Regions from separate parts of the Cytobacillus oceanisediminis genome, predicted to be linked through region 3. Evidence: riboswitches for the same ligand, from Rfam matches in the RefSeq annotation. Region 3 holds a riboswitch; each other region holds the start of a gene.
What was found. Region 3 has a riboswitch for glycine ahead of IRB79_RS04345 (trimeric intracellular cation channel family protein). Riboswitches for the same ligand answer to the same signal wherever they lie in the genome.
Positions count from the first base shown of each region.

Region 1: another riboswitch for glycine. It lies ahead of gcvT (glycine cleavage system aminomethyltransferase GcvT); the one in region 3 lies ahead of IRB79_RS04345 (trimeric intracellular cation channel family protein).
Region 2: another riboswitch for glycine. It lies ahead of purU (formyltetrahydrofolate deformylase); the one in region 3 lies ahead of IRB79_RS04345 (trimeric intracellular cation channel family protein).

Region 1 is NZ_CP065511.1:4,305,626-4,311,164, forward strand. Features, by position in the region: gene gcvPB (aminomethyl-transferring glycine dehydrogenase subunit GcvPB) at 1-873, opposite strand, end outside; gene gcvPA (aminomethyl-transferring glycine dehydrogenase subunit GcvPA) at 866-2,212, opposite strand; gene gcvT (glycine cleavage system aminomethyltransferase GcvT) at 2,229-3,332, opposite strand; glycine riboswitch at 3,493-3,580, opposite strand; gene IRB79_RS21620 (DEAD/DEAH box helicase) at 3,761-5,449, shown strand; gene IRB79_RS21625 (YqhG family protein) at 5,427-5,539, shown strand, end outside.
Region 2 is NZ_CP065511.1:662,861-668,399, reverse strand. Features, by position in the region: gene IRB79_RS03390 (alkaline phosphatase D family protein) at 1-556, opposite strand, end outside; gene IRB79_RS03385 (hypothetical protein) at 871-1,191, shown strand; gene IRB79_RS03380 (FbpB family small basic protein) at 1,563-1,688, opposite strand; gene purU (formyltetrahydrofolate deformylase) at 1,769-2,635, opposite strand; glycine riboswitch at 2,783-2,882, opposite strand; gene IRB79_RS03370 (MFS transporter) at 3,066-4,253, opposite strand; gene IRB79_RS03365 (glycosyltransferase) at 4,389-5,027, opposite strand; gene IRB79_RS03360 (aspartate kinase) at 5,232-5,539, opposite strand, start outside.
Region 3 is NZ_CP065511.1:827,248-832,786, forward strand. Features, by position in the region: gene IRB79_RS04340 (amidohydrolase) at 130-1,335, shown strand; gene IRB79_RS04345 (trimeric intracellular cation channel family protein) at 1,376-1,978, opposite strand; glycine riboswitch at 1,999-2,079, opposite strand; glycine riboswitch at 2,082-2,175, opposite strand; gene blaI (penicillinase repressor BlaI) at 2,432-2,818, opposite strand; gene IRB79_RS04355 (BlaR1 family beta-lactam sensor/signal transducer) at 2,853-4,634, opposite strand; gene bla (class A beta-lactamase) at 4,930-5,539, shown strand, end outside.

The DNA.
Region 1 (5,539 bases), 1.9 Mb from region 3:
TACGCCGACTGGGCCTGATCCTGGTCCGCCGCCGCCATGCGGTCCTGTAAAGGTTTTATGAAGATTAAGGTGAACCACGTCAAATCCCATATCTCCAGGGCGTGCTTTTGAAAGTACAGCATTCAGGTTAGCTCCATCATAGTATAGCTTCCCGCCGGCACCGTGAACAATCTCAGCCATTTCAAGAATGTTTTCTTCAAACAAACCTAAAGTATTCGGGTTAGTCAGCATAAGGGCAGCAGTATCCTCGCCAACCACTCTTCTTAAGTCCTCTAAATCCACTAATCCATTTTCATCCGATTTAACAGTTACTGTTTCAAAGCCTGCGACTGTCGCAGATGCAGGATTTGTTCCGTGGGCAGAGTCAGGAACGACTACTTTAGTGCGTTTTGTATCGCCATTCGCTTCATGATAAGCACGGATCATCATTAATCCAGTCCATTCTCCATGTGCTCCTGCAGCTGGCTGAAGCGTCACTTCATCCATTCCCGTAATTTCAATCAGATGCTCCTGCAGATCATACATCAGTTCCAGGGCACCTTGAACAGAGCTTTCATCCTGCAGCGGGTGCAAGTGGGCAAAACCATTGAAGCGCGCTACATTCTCATTGATTTTAGGGTTGTATTTCATTGTGCAGGACCCCAGTGGATAAAACCCTGAATCAACGCCATGATTGCGTTTAGAAAGTGCAGTATAATGACGCATGATATCAAGTTCGGACACTTCCGGCAGCTCAGGCTCTTCCTCTCGCAGGTAGCCTTCAGGAAGAAGCTCTCCCAGGTCAATTTCCGGAATATCCATTTCAGGCAGGCTGTAGCCGATACGGCCTTCTGTGCTTAATTCAAAGATGAGTGGCTGATCTTCCTTATGCATGGTAATCCCCCATTTCTTTAACGAATGCATCGATTTCTTCCTTCGTTCTCAATTCCGTTACAGCAACAAGCATATGATTTTTCAGGTCAGCATAATCTCTGCCCAAATCGTAGCCTCCAATAATGTCCTTCTCAAGAAGCTTTTGATTTACTTCTTTAACAGGCTTATTCAGCTTGATGACAAATTCATTAAATGAAGGGCCTTCGAATGGAACTTCAAAGCCGGCAGCCCTGAATTGCTGTTTTGCATAATGGGCTTTTTGCATGTTGGCAGCTGCCATATCCTTTACGCCCTTCTTGCCAAGAGCAGTCATCGCTACAGATGCCGCTAGTGCGTTTAGAGCCTGATTGGAACAAATATTGGAAGTTGCCTTATCGCGGCGGATATGCTGTTCACGTGCCTGAAGAGTAAGCACGAAGCCGCGGCGCCCCTGGTCGTCTACCGTTTGTCCGACAAGACGTCCCGGCACTTTTCTCATCAGCTTGGATGTTACGGCAAAATATCCGCAATGCGGGCCTCCGAAAGCTGTAGGAATTCCGAAAACCTGGGCATCTCCTGCTACAATGTCAGTTCCGAATTTACCCGGAGGTGTCAGTGCGCCAAGAGCAAGCGGGTTGCTTGAAACAACAAACATGGATTTATGGGCATGAATAATTTCCTCAAGCTCTTTTAAAGGCTCGACTCTGCCAAAAAAGTTAGGATACTGTACAATGACAGCTGCGATGTCATCGCCAATCAGTCCATTTAGAGCTTCAAGATCTGTGATGCCGTCTTTATGAGGGATTTCAATCACTTCAATATACTGGCCCTTTGCGTATGTCTTGACTACTTCTTTAGATTCAGGATGAACTGCGCTTGAGATAAGTATCTTCTTGCGGCGTGTGCTGCCTGCGCTTAGCATGGCTGCTTCGGCAAGTGCTGTTCCGCCATCATACATGGATGAGTTGGCAACATCCATTCCTGTTAACTCACAGATCATTGTCTGGAATTCAAAGATTGCCTGGAGCTCACCCTGGGAAATTTCCGGCTGGTAAGGAGTATAGGCCGTATAAAACTCTGAACGGGATAAAACATGATCAACAATGATTGGCATGTAATGATCATAAACACCCGCACCAAGGAAAGATGTATTTGTGCGAAGATCAGCATTTTTCTGAGCCATTTTAGTAAGCTCTTTCAGTAAGGCTGTCTCTGATTTTGCCGGCTTGATTTTATATTCGCCCTTAAATCTTACACTTTCGGGAATATCACTGAATAGTTCTTCCACAGAACTGACGCCGATTTTTTCAAACATTGCTTTCTGGTCAGACTCTGTCATCGGTAAATAGCGATGTTTCATCATTTTCTCCCCCCGGTTAGTTCTTTTCTCTTTTATAAAAAGGTGTTGCTGCAATCTTAGCCTTCAGTCGTTTGCCGCGAATTTCCACTTCTAATTCAGTTCCCGGACCCGCATGCTCTTTCTTGATAAGGACAAGGCCAATGTTCTTTTTTAATGTCGGCGATTGAGTGCCTGTTGTCACTTCCCCGATCAGTTCTTCCCCTTTATATACAGGATAGCCATGGCGCGGAATGCCGCGGTCAATCATTTCAATTCCAGCCAGCTTGCGCGGAACCCCATTTTCTTTTTGATTCTTAAGCACTTCTTTGCCGATAAAGTCAGCTTCTTTATTGACTTTTACAGCAAAGCCGATTCCTGCCTCAAGCGGTGTGATATCAGGTGAGAGCTCCTGGCCATAGAGTGCCAGGTTGGCTTCAAAGCGAAGTGTATCCCTTGCGCCAAGTCCGCATGGGAGCACGCCTTCTTCTTTGCCTGCTTCAAGGATTTCATTCCATAATGCGGCTGCATCCTTGGCATCACAGTAAACTTCAAATCCGTCTTCTCCTGTATATCCTGTTCTGGAGACGAGCGCTTTCTTGCCATTCAGATCGACATCCTGCTGAAATTTGAAAAATCCTATATCCGACAGGTTCGTGCCAGCAAGCTTTTGGAGCACTTTTTCTGCAAGCGGCCCCTGAATTGCCAGCTGTGCCATATCTTCAGAAAGGTTTTTCAATTCCACATTCCCTTCAGCATGGTCCTCAAGCCAGTTGAAGTCCTTTTCAATATTGGAAGCATTTACAACCAGCAAATAGTGGTCATCCTCTATTTTATAGACAAGTAAATCATCAACAGTTCCGCCATTCTCATAACACATGGCTGTATATTGAGCACCTGAGTTCTTTAATTTGGAAATATCGTTCGTCATCATTTTTTGAAGGTATTTAAGGCTGTCCGTCCCCTTCACTTCGATTTCACCCATATGGGATACATCAAAAAGGCCGGCTTTTGTACGGACTGCTTCATGTTCTTCTTTAATGCTTGAAAATTGAACAGGAAGGTCCCAGCCTCCGAAGTCGATGGTTTTTGCTCCGTAATCTTTGTACACCTCGAATAAAGGCGTGCGTTTTAACTGTGACATTTACTCGTCCCCCTTAAAATCTTTTGAAGTTTGTTGTAGGAACATAAAAAAGGACAGAGTATCCCCTCAATTATGAGAAGATCTCTGTCCTTGCACCTGAAAGTTTACCGAAACCGGCTTTCCCCTTGGGTGGCTTATTTAAAAGCACTCTCCAGAGCTGCGTCAAACAAGAGTTCTTTTGCCTGAGAGATTCACAGATTTTGCTTGCTCCTTCGGCGCTACAAAGTAGTCTCTCCCCTTGTTGTCATTCGCATTTATAAAATTTTCCAAGTTGGTCATACTTATACCAAACAGAAAAAATAAAGAATCCATTATTTCGGTTAACTAAATGTAATGTGTTAACTTTCAAAACTTTCAAAGCTATTAACATCGTACCACCTTAACGAGGTTTGGGCAATATCTTTATATAGATAAAAGGAGCTGTTTTTATGACAGTGCAAATTGGCTTTGATTCTGCCTGGCAGGATGAATTCTTAAAAAGAATTGATGACGACGGCCCATGGGGAAATTGGGAGCTTTATAAACTGGCTGTAGAGGTTGAAAATCACACGACTATTCCTGATTTTGAAGGCCTGCAGGCTCCAAAGCATCTGCCGAACCTTACTCCCCTCCCTCATCAGCTGGAAGTAGCCAGGCAGGTTGTTGAAAGCATGAACGGCAAAGCGATCCTTGCTGATGAAGTCGGTCTCGGTAAAACGATAGAAGCTGGTCTGATATTAAAGGAATATATGATCAGAGGACTCGTAAAAAAAGTCCTTATACTTGTTCCTGCTTCCCTCGTTTCACAGTGGGCCATGGAGCTGAACAGCAAATTTTTCATTCCGGCTGTGGCACAGCGGAAAAGCTATGTATGGGAACAATGCGACGTTGTGGTATCATCCATCGATACAGCCAAACGCAATCCCCATCGGGACATTATCTACAGCCTGGATTATGATCTGATCATTATAGACGAAGCTCACAAGCTTAAAAATAATAAAACCAAAAACTATGAGTTTGTGCAAAACCTGAAAAAGAAGTTTTGCCTCCTTTTAACAGCAACACCCATTCAGAATCGCATCAGTGAGATATTCAATCTTGTGTCCTTGCTCAAACCCGGCCACCTGGGCAATGAATCAGCCTTTTATGAGAATTATAAAAAGGACTCGCGTTCTTTAAACGATGATGCACATCTAAAAGAACTCGTAAACAAAGTCATGATCCGCAACCGCAGGGCAGATACAGGAATCGAATGGACCAAAAGACATGTGGAAACAATACCGATTGAATTTTCGCAGGCTGAGCGCGAGCTTTATGAAGCTGTAACAGAGCTGCGAGGGGAAGGTGATTGGGTCAGTTCCAGCCAATTTTCAGTGATGACCCTGCAAAGAGAGGCATGCAGCAGCAGGGAAGCTGTCTATTTTACCCTTCAGAATATGCTGAAAAGACAGGAACAGCCCTCAATAGCTTTTCAGGAACAAATACAATGCCTTATTAAAAAAGTTGAAGCTGTCCAGCAAAATTCCAAAGCTCAAAAAGCTCTGGAATTAATACAAACAATAAACGACAAGGTCATAATCTTTACTGAATACAGAGCAACACAAATGTATCTTCAGTGGTTTTTAAAACAATATGGAATTACATCTGTGCCGTTCAGGGGAGGATTTAAAAGAGGCAAAAAGGACTGGATGAGGGAGCTTTTCCAAAAGAAAGCTCAAGTCCTGATTGCAACAGAAGCAGGCGGGGAAGGGATAAACCTGCAATTCTGCAATCATATCATTAATTTCGATCTCCCCTGGAATCCAATGCGTCTCGAACAAAGGATTGGACGTATCCATCGTCTCGGCCAGGAAAAGGATGTCATGATTTATAATTTTGCCACGAAAGATACAGTCGAAGAACATGTAATGAAGCTTTTATATGAGAAAATACATCTTTTCGAAAAAGTCATCGGTGATTTGGATGATATTTTAACAAAACTTGAATTTGGCAGTATTGACGATCACCTTGTTGATATTTTCGGAAGATCAGCTTCAGAAGGTGAAATGCGAATCAAAATGGAGAACCTGACGAGCATGATTCAATTTGCTGAAGATATGAAAGAAGGTGGGCTGAATGCAGCAACAGGAAATTCATAAATTCCTTGAAAGGTATTTTCACGCAAATGGATGCGAAATAATTGATAAAGGCCCGGGGTATATAACCGTACAGCTGACGATTGATTTGGA
Region 2 (5,539 bases), 160 kb from region 3:
GTTCATACTGCTGGCATGAAGCAAATGCAAATGATAGACCTGATACTTTGGCACCTGCAGCCGGAAGCGTCTTTGTTTTGCCGATGGGGCTTAGTTCATTTCCACATTTAAAACGATAATAATAGACAGTGTTCGGCATTAAGCCTTCTGCCTCCACATGCACAGAATGTGCCAAATCCGGCACTGCAATTTCTGTTCCGCGATTAACAACTTTACGGAAGTGTTCATCTTCAGCAAGTTCCCATTTGACTGGCACAGCATGATTAGGCATCCCGCCTCCATTAAGCGGATCTGGTGCAAGCCTTGTCCATAAAACCACACTGTCCGAAAGAGGATCTCCTGATGCAACACCGAGCGTAAAAGGATACTTGCTGAACTTAGGAGCAGCATCAACCTTTAGATTGCCCATACCTAATGATTGCGCCATAGCCAGGGCAAGCGAAAAACCGGCAATTTTCCCTGCACCAGATAGAAAGCTCCGGCGGTCAATGTCCCTCTTCAAGTTCTCTTCATTAAACTTCCTGATTAAATCATCAATTGACCTCTCATTGTTCATTTTCTTCACCTCTTAATTCAATCTGGATTCACATTTGATTATAAGAGGCTTTTTTTAAAGCAATATGAAGATGTGTAAAGGAGAATGACAATACCTCTGCCTATTTTATCAGGACTTTTGTAAGGATTTGGTTATTCATTCAACCTATAATCCAGACTTGCAGCCAAAATGCCTTTGTACCCCTGTATCATTTGTCCCAACTATTTTTACAATATATACATAGAATATTAACGAATCCTGTCAAAATCTTTTAGTTTACTAATCTATAAATAGTGGTTATGATGATAGTTATAATCTTGAAAAGGGGTGAGGGAATGAAAAAAATGAAGTTAATGCCATTTTTAATGCTGTCTGTATTTTTAACCTTCCTCATCACCCAGTACCCTGGTGTCCATTTTAATGATATTCCAATGGACCAAAGCAAAGCGGTAACTGTTTCGGACTTTACCGAGAGTTTCCTATTAAAAGATGATCCTAAAAAACATATCTTTACACAGGATATGATTTCTTTAGCCATCACAATCCTAACCATTATCCTTTTTATATACAGTGCCCTGCACATCATCGCCCGCAGGAAAAGGATATTCTATACTCCCATCTTCTACGAGGCGAATTATGTAATCCACACTCCTTAATTGTCCAACAAAACAATTAAAGGAGGAAACGAATAATGTGGATTCGATTCTTAATGATTGGGTTATTTTCATTAACAGCTTCCAGCCTGTTCTTTTATCAGGGAATGGAAATGTATCATGCTTTCACAGATTTCTTTAGACAAAAATAAGAAGTTGGCGCCCAGGGACTCCCTGGGTGTTTTTAGTTTTTTCTATCAACAGGAACTACTTATCTGCATTAGTTCCCTTCGTCCCCTCATTAGCTCCCTTCGTTCATTCCCTGCTCTTCCCGCAGGCACTAATCCTCAATACATCTCCCGCCATTTTCACTTTTTAACTCAGCTCATAAAAAAACACCCGGCCTGTTTTATTCCCAGGCTGGGTGTTCATTCTTAATGTGCTTTTGCATATTTATCGTCTATCTTCTTTTCGATCTTTTCAAGCTCACGGCTATCTTTTAAAAGCTCTTCTTTATTTGCCTTAATCATTTCAATCATTGATAATTTTTTCTTTTTCATTTCTGCTCACCTTCTCTCACGATGTTCGTAAACTCTTGGATGCTGGATCTTTTTTTTTGACAGAGCATGTTGTCTGTCACCTAAAATACAATCGTCTTATTTCCATGCACAATAACTTTGTCTTCCACATGCCAGGCGACTGCCTGGGCTAGAACCTGTCTTTCCACATGACGTCCTGCAATTTTGAGATCCTGTGCAGTGTGGCGGTGATTAACCCGCTGGACATCCTGCTCAATGATCGGGCCTTCATCCAAATCATTCGTTACATAATGAGCTGTTGCCCCAATCAGCTTGACTCCGCGGTTAAACGCCCGTGCATAAGGATTGGCTCCCACGAAGGCTGGCAGAAAGCTATGATGGATATTGATAATCCTATTTGGATATTTGGAAATAAAGCTCGGCGAAAGAATCTGCATATATCTCGCCAGTACAATGAAATCCACTTTTCCATCCAGCAGCTCCACCGACTTTTGCTCGGCTTCAGCTTTAGTGTCAGGTGTAATCGGAACATGATGATAAGGTATTCCAAAACCCTCCACCACTTCCCTCATGTCGGGATGATTGCTGATCACCAAGGGAATATCCACTTCAAGCTCCTTCGACTTCCAGCGCCATAGCAGCTCCAGCAGACAGTGATCCATCTTAGAAACAAATATGGCCATCCGCTTGCGCTCGCCTTTGCCGCTCAGCTTCCACTCCATTGAGTATTCCCTGGCCATTTCAGGCAGATCCTCTTTCAGTTTTGAAAAGGACTCATCAAAATGATTCATATCGAATTCAATCCGCATAAAGAAGATGCCTGCCAGCGGATCGGTTGTGTGCTGGTCAAAATGGACAATGTTAGCCTTATGCTCCAGCAGGAAATTGGAGACTGTGGAGATAATGCCTGGCCTCTCAGGACAGGATATCAGCAATGTCGCCCGGTTTGCGTTGATATTTGTATTCATATAGATTCCTCCATCTGCATTTCCCGAAGCTGCCATCCATATAAAAAGGACAGAAAAAGGCGGCTTCTTCATCCCCCTTCTCTGTCCTTTTACCTGAGAGTTTGACCCCTTTGGTGTCGCAAGATTCCTGCGCGCTCTCCAGAGATGCGTCTGACTGCGGTCTGTCTACCTGAGAGATTGGCTTCAAGGGTATTTTTGAAGCTTGCTCCTTCGGTGGCTATTGAATGCTCTCTCCCGCAGCCGTCATTCGCTCAATATTTTTGTTATTTTCAGAATAATACATTATTTAAACCGTGTCAATCGAACTGCGTTTCTTTCACAAAATTGCCACAATTATAACCAACTATTTTCTTTAAATTCCGATTAATAATTTGCTTTTGAATAAAGGGCGGAAAAAAAAAGCCTGAAGACAATGTCTCCAAGCCGTTTTCTATACAGCCGCTTTCGGTTTCGGCTCCTTTTTTTGCCAAGCAATCGTGATAAACAATGTAACGATCAATAAGGCCAGACCGAGAACAAACGGATAGGTAATCCGCACATCGTAAAGTACACCGGCAATCGTTGGCCCAAGCACGTTTCCAATACTCATATAAGCATTGTTCATACCCATCGCAAATCCCTGCTCATTGCCGGCCATTTTTGAGATTAGCGTGGTTAAAACCGGACGCAGGATGGAAGTAGCAAGGAAAATGATCAGCGAAATAACGAAGAAAAGCGCATAGCTGCCTGCAAACAGCGAGACAAGGAATCCTGACGCTGCAACAGCTAAAAAGATATTCAATACCTTTCCTTCTCCGAATTTATTAACCACCCGATCAACTACAAATAACTGAACAATTACACTAATGACCCCCGTTGAAGTCACCATAATGGCAATTTCCTGGGGAGTAGCAGCAAACTCATTATCAAGGTACAGCCCCAGCACAGATTCATACGCCATTAGCCCAAAGCTCATCACCAATGTAATGACAAGCGGAATAAAATAAGGCTTCTTAACAGACATTGCCAGCTTCTTGACCATTGGTTCCTCTTCAGGCATCTCTCCTGGCACGGTCTGCAATGTGCTGCTTTCTTTGAGGAGCACAATTGAAAAAATAACAGCCACTAGAGATACAAGTGCTGAAATCAGAAATGGCATTTTCAAGCCGAAGTCTGCCAAAAATCCGCCAATTCCAGGTCCAACAACAATTCCAAGTGACATCGCAGCTGAGACAAGGCCATTTCCTTTTGCACGCTGCTCCATGGTAGTAATATCTGCAATGTAAGCAAAAATAGCTGGAATCAGCAAGGCTGCCCCAATGCCTCCAATGACACGTGAAAAGTAAAGCAGCCAAATGGAATCTACTGCATAAAAGACAAGCATGGATAAAGTCAGACCAGCTAACCCGTAAATAATCATCTTTCTGCGTCCGTACTGGTCAGCCCATTTCCCCGCAATGGGAGAAAAAATCAGCTGGGCACCCGCAAAAATGGCAATCATCAGGCCTGCTGCCGTTCCCCCCTGATTAATGGATTCCAAATAAGCCGGCAAAATCGGAATGATAATCCCAAAGCTTCCGATCGCAATAAACATATTGATCATCAATATGATCATCTTTTTCTTTTGATCCCCTGACATAGCGGATACCCCTCCTTCTATATGTGAAAAATTTACATTATTTTTTTCGGCACGCTAAATAGCTTATAATGAGACGGGCTGCTTTGTCAAAGGAAAAAAAAGAGAAGCTCCAGCATGTGCTGAAGCCCCTTGTATTTACCCTTTAAATTTGTCCGGGAATTGCTTCACAACCGCATCAGAAATGGCATCTGCCATCATGATAATATGCGTTATTCCATCATCAATCGAAACAATTCTTGCATCCCAATCCTTAACCAGGCTTGCTGTTAAATCATCCGTCACTAATTCAAGATGCGTGTATAGCAATTTTTTTACATCTTCATTTTTTAAATTAGGATTGGCTTCGCTTAGAAAAGCAGCGATATCATCGGCATTGCGATACCATTCTTTGTTCAGCTGATTCACTTTGGCGCCTTGCCCGCTCTTGGCAGCTTCAACAATATCTCCTGCAATAACGATATGCTCCTTAAGCAGCTCTGTAAGCTTATTTCCTGCAGCATCTCCATAATAGGGCTTTATCGAATTGCCGATGTCCTCCTGTTTTTTCAAGAGCCTTGCCAGAACCTGCTTCTGATCCTCTGCCCCGGCTGTTGTAGCACTTGTAATATAATTGCTTGTCCATAATACATGGTCGATCCATAATCTGCGGAATTCATTTTCAAACTTAACCTCTGATTGGGTGATACACGGTTTCTGTGCAGCTGCATTGCCCGGGGCTGCCAGCATATTCAGCGGCATCAGCAGCATTATTAATAAGATCAGTAATTTCTTCATATCCTTTTCTCCTTCCATATTGAAAAAGTTTCCTTCTTATTTTGATTATCTTAAGATTTTTCATTCAAAAAAATAAAGCTCGAGGTTTATGCCTCCAGCTTTTCAATCAAACGTTTGATTTATTTACCTTATCTTGCTGTAATAGGAATTTTATTGTACTTATTTGCATATAAAGCATATTTACTTTCGGATATTGTATAATTATCACACCACTGCTGCCGCAGCAAAGAACTCATTGTAAAGCGCCTGTACCGCGCGTTTTTCATCCACTGCCTGTACGCCAAACATCATGCTCACTTCAGATGAGCCCTGATTGATCATTTCCATATTTACTTTCGCTTTAGCGAGGGCTTTGGAGGCGCGCGCCATTGTTCCGATGTTTTGGCGCATCCCCTCACCAACCACCATGATAAGCGACAGGCTGTGCTGGATTTTCACCTCATCCGCGTGAAGTTCATGTTGAATGCGGCTCAGTATTTCTTCCTCCATACCATCAGTAAATTGGTTTTCCC
Region 3 (5,539 bases):
TCCTGGCAGCCTTCTTGTTCCGGCAGTTTTAGAATGTCAGCTGTGTACGAATGATATAAATAGTGTCTCAAGAACTTTGGTGTTTAGTGAGGTTCTTTTCTGGTCAAAGTAGGATAGGAGATGATTTTAATGATTGAAGAATTAATGAAAATGCTTGAAGAACGAGAAGAAGAGATGCTTAAGATACGCCGTTATTTACATCAGAATCCTGAGCTTTCATTTAAAGAGGAAAAAACGGCAGCCTATATCGCTGATTTTTACAGAGGGAAAGATGTTGATCTTATAACGAATGCAGGGAATGGATATGGCATTGTTGTCACTATTGAAGGTGGTAACCTGGGAAAAACCGTGGCACTTCGGGCTGATTTTGATGCGCTTCCTATTAAAGAAGAACTGGATGTTCCGTTTAAGTCAAAAAAGGAAGGTATCATGCATGCTTGCGGCCATGATGCACATACAGCATACCTTATGGTTTTGGCTGACTGTTTAATCCAATTAAAAGATAAGATCCATGGCACCGTGAAAATAATCCATCAGCATGCGGAAGAAGAGCCTCCAGGCGGAGCAAAAAGCATTGTTGAGGAAGGATTTCTCGCTGATGTCCATGCAATTTTTGGCATACATGTTTTGCCGATCGCCCCTGCTGGAACTGTTGGCTATCACAGCGGATATTCCTTTAATGGCCGCGCTTATTTTAAACTTAGAGTGCAGGCAAGCGGCGGACACGGTTCCTCTCCGCATAAGGCCAACGATGCTATTGTGGCAGGCGCTTATTTTGTAACAGCTATCCAAACAGTTGTGAGCCGCAGAGTGGATCCGTTTCATGCCGGTGTAGTGACAATTGGTTCATTTGATGGTAAAGGGAGTTTTAATGTGATCAAGGATCATATCGAAATTGAGGGGGATGTACGCTATTCCAATGATGAAACAAAGGATGTGATGAATAGAGAAATTCACCGCATTGTAAATGGTCTTGAGGAGTTATTTGGTGTAAGCTGTGAGCTAACGTATGAACCCGACTATCCGCCGCTGTATAATGATCCTGAATTGACAAGGTTTGTCGCGGATACGCTTTCAGCAGCCGGGGATAAAGACATTATCGAGATAAAGGAATTTCCTAAAATGGCACCATCGGACGATTTTGCGTATTATTTGGAGAAGGTCCCTGGCTGTTATTTTTATATTGGGTGCACGCCAAAGGGAACAGAAGAACCATACTTCAATCACCACCCTAAATTTGATATCGATGAGGGTTCGATGCTTGTTGCCGCAAAATCAGTGGGATATGTTGTTTGCCATTATTTTAATAAAAAAGAAAACAAAAGCTCACGCTGATGTGAGCTTTTTATGTTTAAAGGAATTCGCTTTTAACTTCTTATTGTTTTTGAATAGATTTGATAGGCAATCTCCAGCTGTAATGATGCGAAATTCCTCGCAGCATTAAAGTAACAGTAAAAAGAATATAGAAATGATAAGACTTTGATAGCCAATCAAGGCCTATAATAAACCCCGCAAAGATGGCCCATAAAAGATATACTTCATCACGTAAAACAATGGGCTTTCGCTGAGCCAGCACATCGCGGATCATTCCTCCGCCGGCACCGGTTATGGCAGCTGAGAACATAACAGCAAATAAGGGTAAATCAATTGATTGTGCATACATAGCTCCCTGAACAGCAAACGCTGACAAGCCAATTGAGTCAAAAATACTCCATTTCGTCAAAAGCTGAACTGCGCTGCTTGGCAATATGATGACAATGCTGATGGTAATAAGGGCAACGATAAAAAGAGTCGTTTGCTGCCATAATTCTATGATCGGAATGCCAGTAAGAAGGTTTCTGATAGCCCCGCCTCCAAATGCTGTAATTAACCCCAAAACATAGGCGCCCATAATGTCGTATTTTACTTCCAGTGCAACGACTGCCCCGCTCATTGCAAATGCAATGGTTCCAATCACGTTCAATACATCCCAAACCATACAATCCCCCTAATCAAGTATCTCTGTCCTTGTACCTGAGAGGTTTACCTATTCTATATTAAAAGGCCTGCCCCGTGGGTGCGTGATACGCTCTCCAGAGAAGCGTCCCGCAGCAGTCTTCTTACCTGAGAGATTCATCTTTCCTATAGATTTGCCCCTTCGGTGACGTACAATACGTTCTCTCCCGCAGCAGTCATTCGCTAGTATTTGTTTTTATAATTATAAAGTATAGAGCAGAGGCTTGGACAGTCAATTAAAATGTCTAAGTGGAAGTTTGAAAAGGGGGAACTGAACATGATCCCCTGGTGCTATGGCGTGCATAATTCTGCTTGTAGGGATTGGTGCCACCATTGTATTAAAGCGGAAATGAAGCAGGGGCAGTCGCTGCTTTTGGGTGCGTCAAAGAAGTGAACGCTAAAAACCCCTACAATTGTAGAGGATCTCGCATGAAGGTTATTCATCCTTCTTTTGTTTCTTTGCCAAAATCGTCCGCAGTTCGTTAATTTCCTCATCAGACAGGGAGTCTTCCTGGATGAATTGGACTAGCATGGATTTCACCGTTCCGCCATAGATTCGCTTGATAAAGGATTGAGCTTCTGCCCGCTGGCATTCATCCTGTGAATATAACGGGAAAAAGGTATAGATTCTCTGGTTTTTATTTACGCCCACTACATTCTTTTGGACAAGCCTGTCCAGAAGAGTACGGATTGTTTTGGGCTTCCAGTCTGTGCACTCTTGTAAGGATAGAATGACTTCATTAGCCGTTTTGGGTGCGCCGTGCCAAAGGACTGTCATGACTTCCCACTCGGATTCTGAAATGCTGGGAATCCTATCAGTCATATTACCGCCCTCCTTCTTTAATGAGATGAACGAATTAATAAATACCTTTTTTCTTCAAAATGGATAATGTAATTTCAGCTGCTTTACTTCCATTGGAGTTATCTTCATTCTGTATATTCGTTGCAAAAAAGTATGTGTCCTGCTCTGACTCAACATAACCGATGAACCATCCATTGATGTTTTTTCCATTTACAGTGCCTGTACCTGTTTTTCCTGAAAGGAGGGCCCCTTCTTTTCCTTCTAGTTTAATGGAATCTTTCACCGTTTGGATATTCTTTTCTTTAAAACCAAATTCGTTGGCATAAAATTTTTTTAGCAGCTGAACTTGTTCCACTGGAGAAATTTTAAGGGAAGATTCCAGCCAATATTCGTCTATTCCACCAGATAGATCGCGATTCCCGTACCTGATTCGGTCTAGAAAAGTTTGAATCGTACCGGGATGAGCCTGCTTGTCTAACGTCTGAAAATACCATGTAACGGAATTTTTTATTGCCGAAGTTAAATTCTGATCCGCATTCCAGGAATCAATAGGATATTTAAGTCCGTTCCATTTGGCCAAGGAGTTTTCATCCGTTATGGTGCCTGACTCTAAACCAAGCAGAGCACTATAAATTTTATAAGTAGAATTTGGTGAAACCCTTAATATGCTTTGTTTTTTATTATGAATAAGATAGTGGTCTGCTTCTTTATCATACAATACAAAACTTCCATTATATCCTGCAAAATAATCACCTAAATCCTCATATATAATGTTATCATCCTTGAATTTATAGCTGCCATCTTCATGAGCCATTACTGATATAAATGGAGCCTGGCCTGCAATAAATATCCCCGCCAAAATGATTATAACCGCACTTTTCCATCTCAGCAGTTTTGATTCCGACTTAAAACAGGCAATTTTTTCAATTCTCGTTTTGATTTGTTTCTTTGACCCGTTTAAATGGTCTGCCAAATCGACTGTCACTGCCCTTGAGGCTTTATGGGCAAAATGAATAATGCTGTTGCCATACTCCATATAAGACTGCTCATCCAAAGAATTTAAAACCGCCGCATCACAGGCAATTTCGCGATCCAGCCTCATTCTCCTAAAAGCTAGCCAAACTAGAGGATTAAACCAATATAGTATTTGAAAAATCACGATTAAATAATTGACTGCAACATCTTTATTTTTATAGTGGTTCAGTTCATGTAAAAAGATATATTCTATATCCTTTTCAGAAAGCCACTTGTCAAAATGGCGGGGAAGCACCACATAAGTCTTAAAAAATCCAAACGTCATTGGGGTTTTAACGAGAGATGACTCTCCAACAATAATACTCCTAGAAATCTTCAGTTTGTGTTTGCAGTGTTCGAATAATGATAAAAGCCCGTTATTTCTCAGGCTGTTTGTATGTTTCTTTATTTTACTGATCTTAAGCCTTGCGATCAGCGTAAATACAGCTAAAACAGCCACCCCCGAAATCCAAATATAGAATAAAGCATTATTTATTAATGTTAAGTCGTAGCGTTCCACCGAAACGGCTATGTCTTCCATCCAATTATTTTGCCTTAAAGGACTCTCCGCAGATGGTGCAATTTGGGATTGGACGCTGCTCTTGCTATTCCAAAAGGAAAATGAATCGGAAAAAGGCATGAGTTGTATTGGAATAAGAGGCAGTGGTAAAGCAAGCAATAATAGAAACCAAAGATTATAGTGAGCTTGTGCTGTTAAATGTTTCTTAAAAATGTTTTTTAACAGAAGAATGACTCCGATTGTAAAAGAAGACACCAGCAGACATTCCAAAAAAACAGATAAGAACTGTGAGCTTGTGATCATCCTCAGACCTTCCTCGCAATATTTGACATCTAGTTTCAATCCCTTAGAAAAAAAGAATACGAACCATTCTAGCATCCTATTTTTACTTTATCAAATCAGGGAGATCTTGTGAAACACCATAATATCAAGGGTTTTTATGAGCGGTTGACAAACATGGACTACAAATGTAGTATTGTATTACACCTGTAGTCTATATGGGGGTGTTTAAAAATAAAGTTGAAATATATGTTCAAAATTAATAAGGAAAGAGGTAATAAAATTGAGGAAACGATATCAATCGATTACTAGCAGGAATATGTTAAAAGCAGTCTGGTTATTCAGTTTGGTTCTGCTTCTTGCCCTGACTGGCTGTGCAAATGGCAATCATCCATCAGATGCAAGTGCGGCAGAAAACTCCAAAAAAACTTCTGTAAATACAAACCAAAAATTCAAACAGCTGGAGAAGGAGTATGACGCACGGTTTGGAGTGTATGCATATGACACAGGAACGAAAAAGACTATTGCTTACAGGTCTAATGAGAGATTTGCTTACGCATCTACATTCAAGCCGTTGGCAGCTGCAATATTGCTGGAGAGAAAATCACTGGAGGAAATGGATGAAAACATTACATACACAAGTGATGACCTGGTTACATATTCTCCGATTACAGAAAAGCATGTAAAGACTGGCATGACTTTGAGGGAACTCTGTGAAGCGGCAATCCGGTTTAGCGACAATACCGCAGGCAACTTAATTTTAGAGGAACTAGGAGGCCCTGACGGATTCGAAGCAGCTTTGAAAGAAATGGGGGATACTGTCACCAAGCCTGAGCGCTTCGAGACGGATTTGAACGAGGCAGAGCCAGGGGACATCCGGGATACAAGTACACCTAAAGCACTTGCAGCAAGCCTTCAAAAAGTTTTGA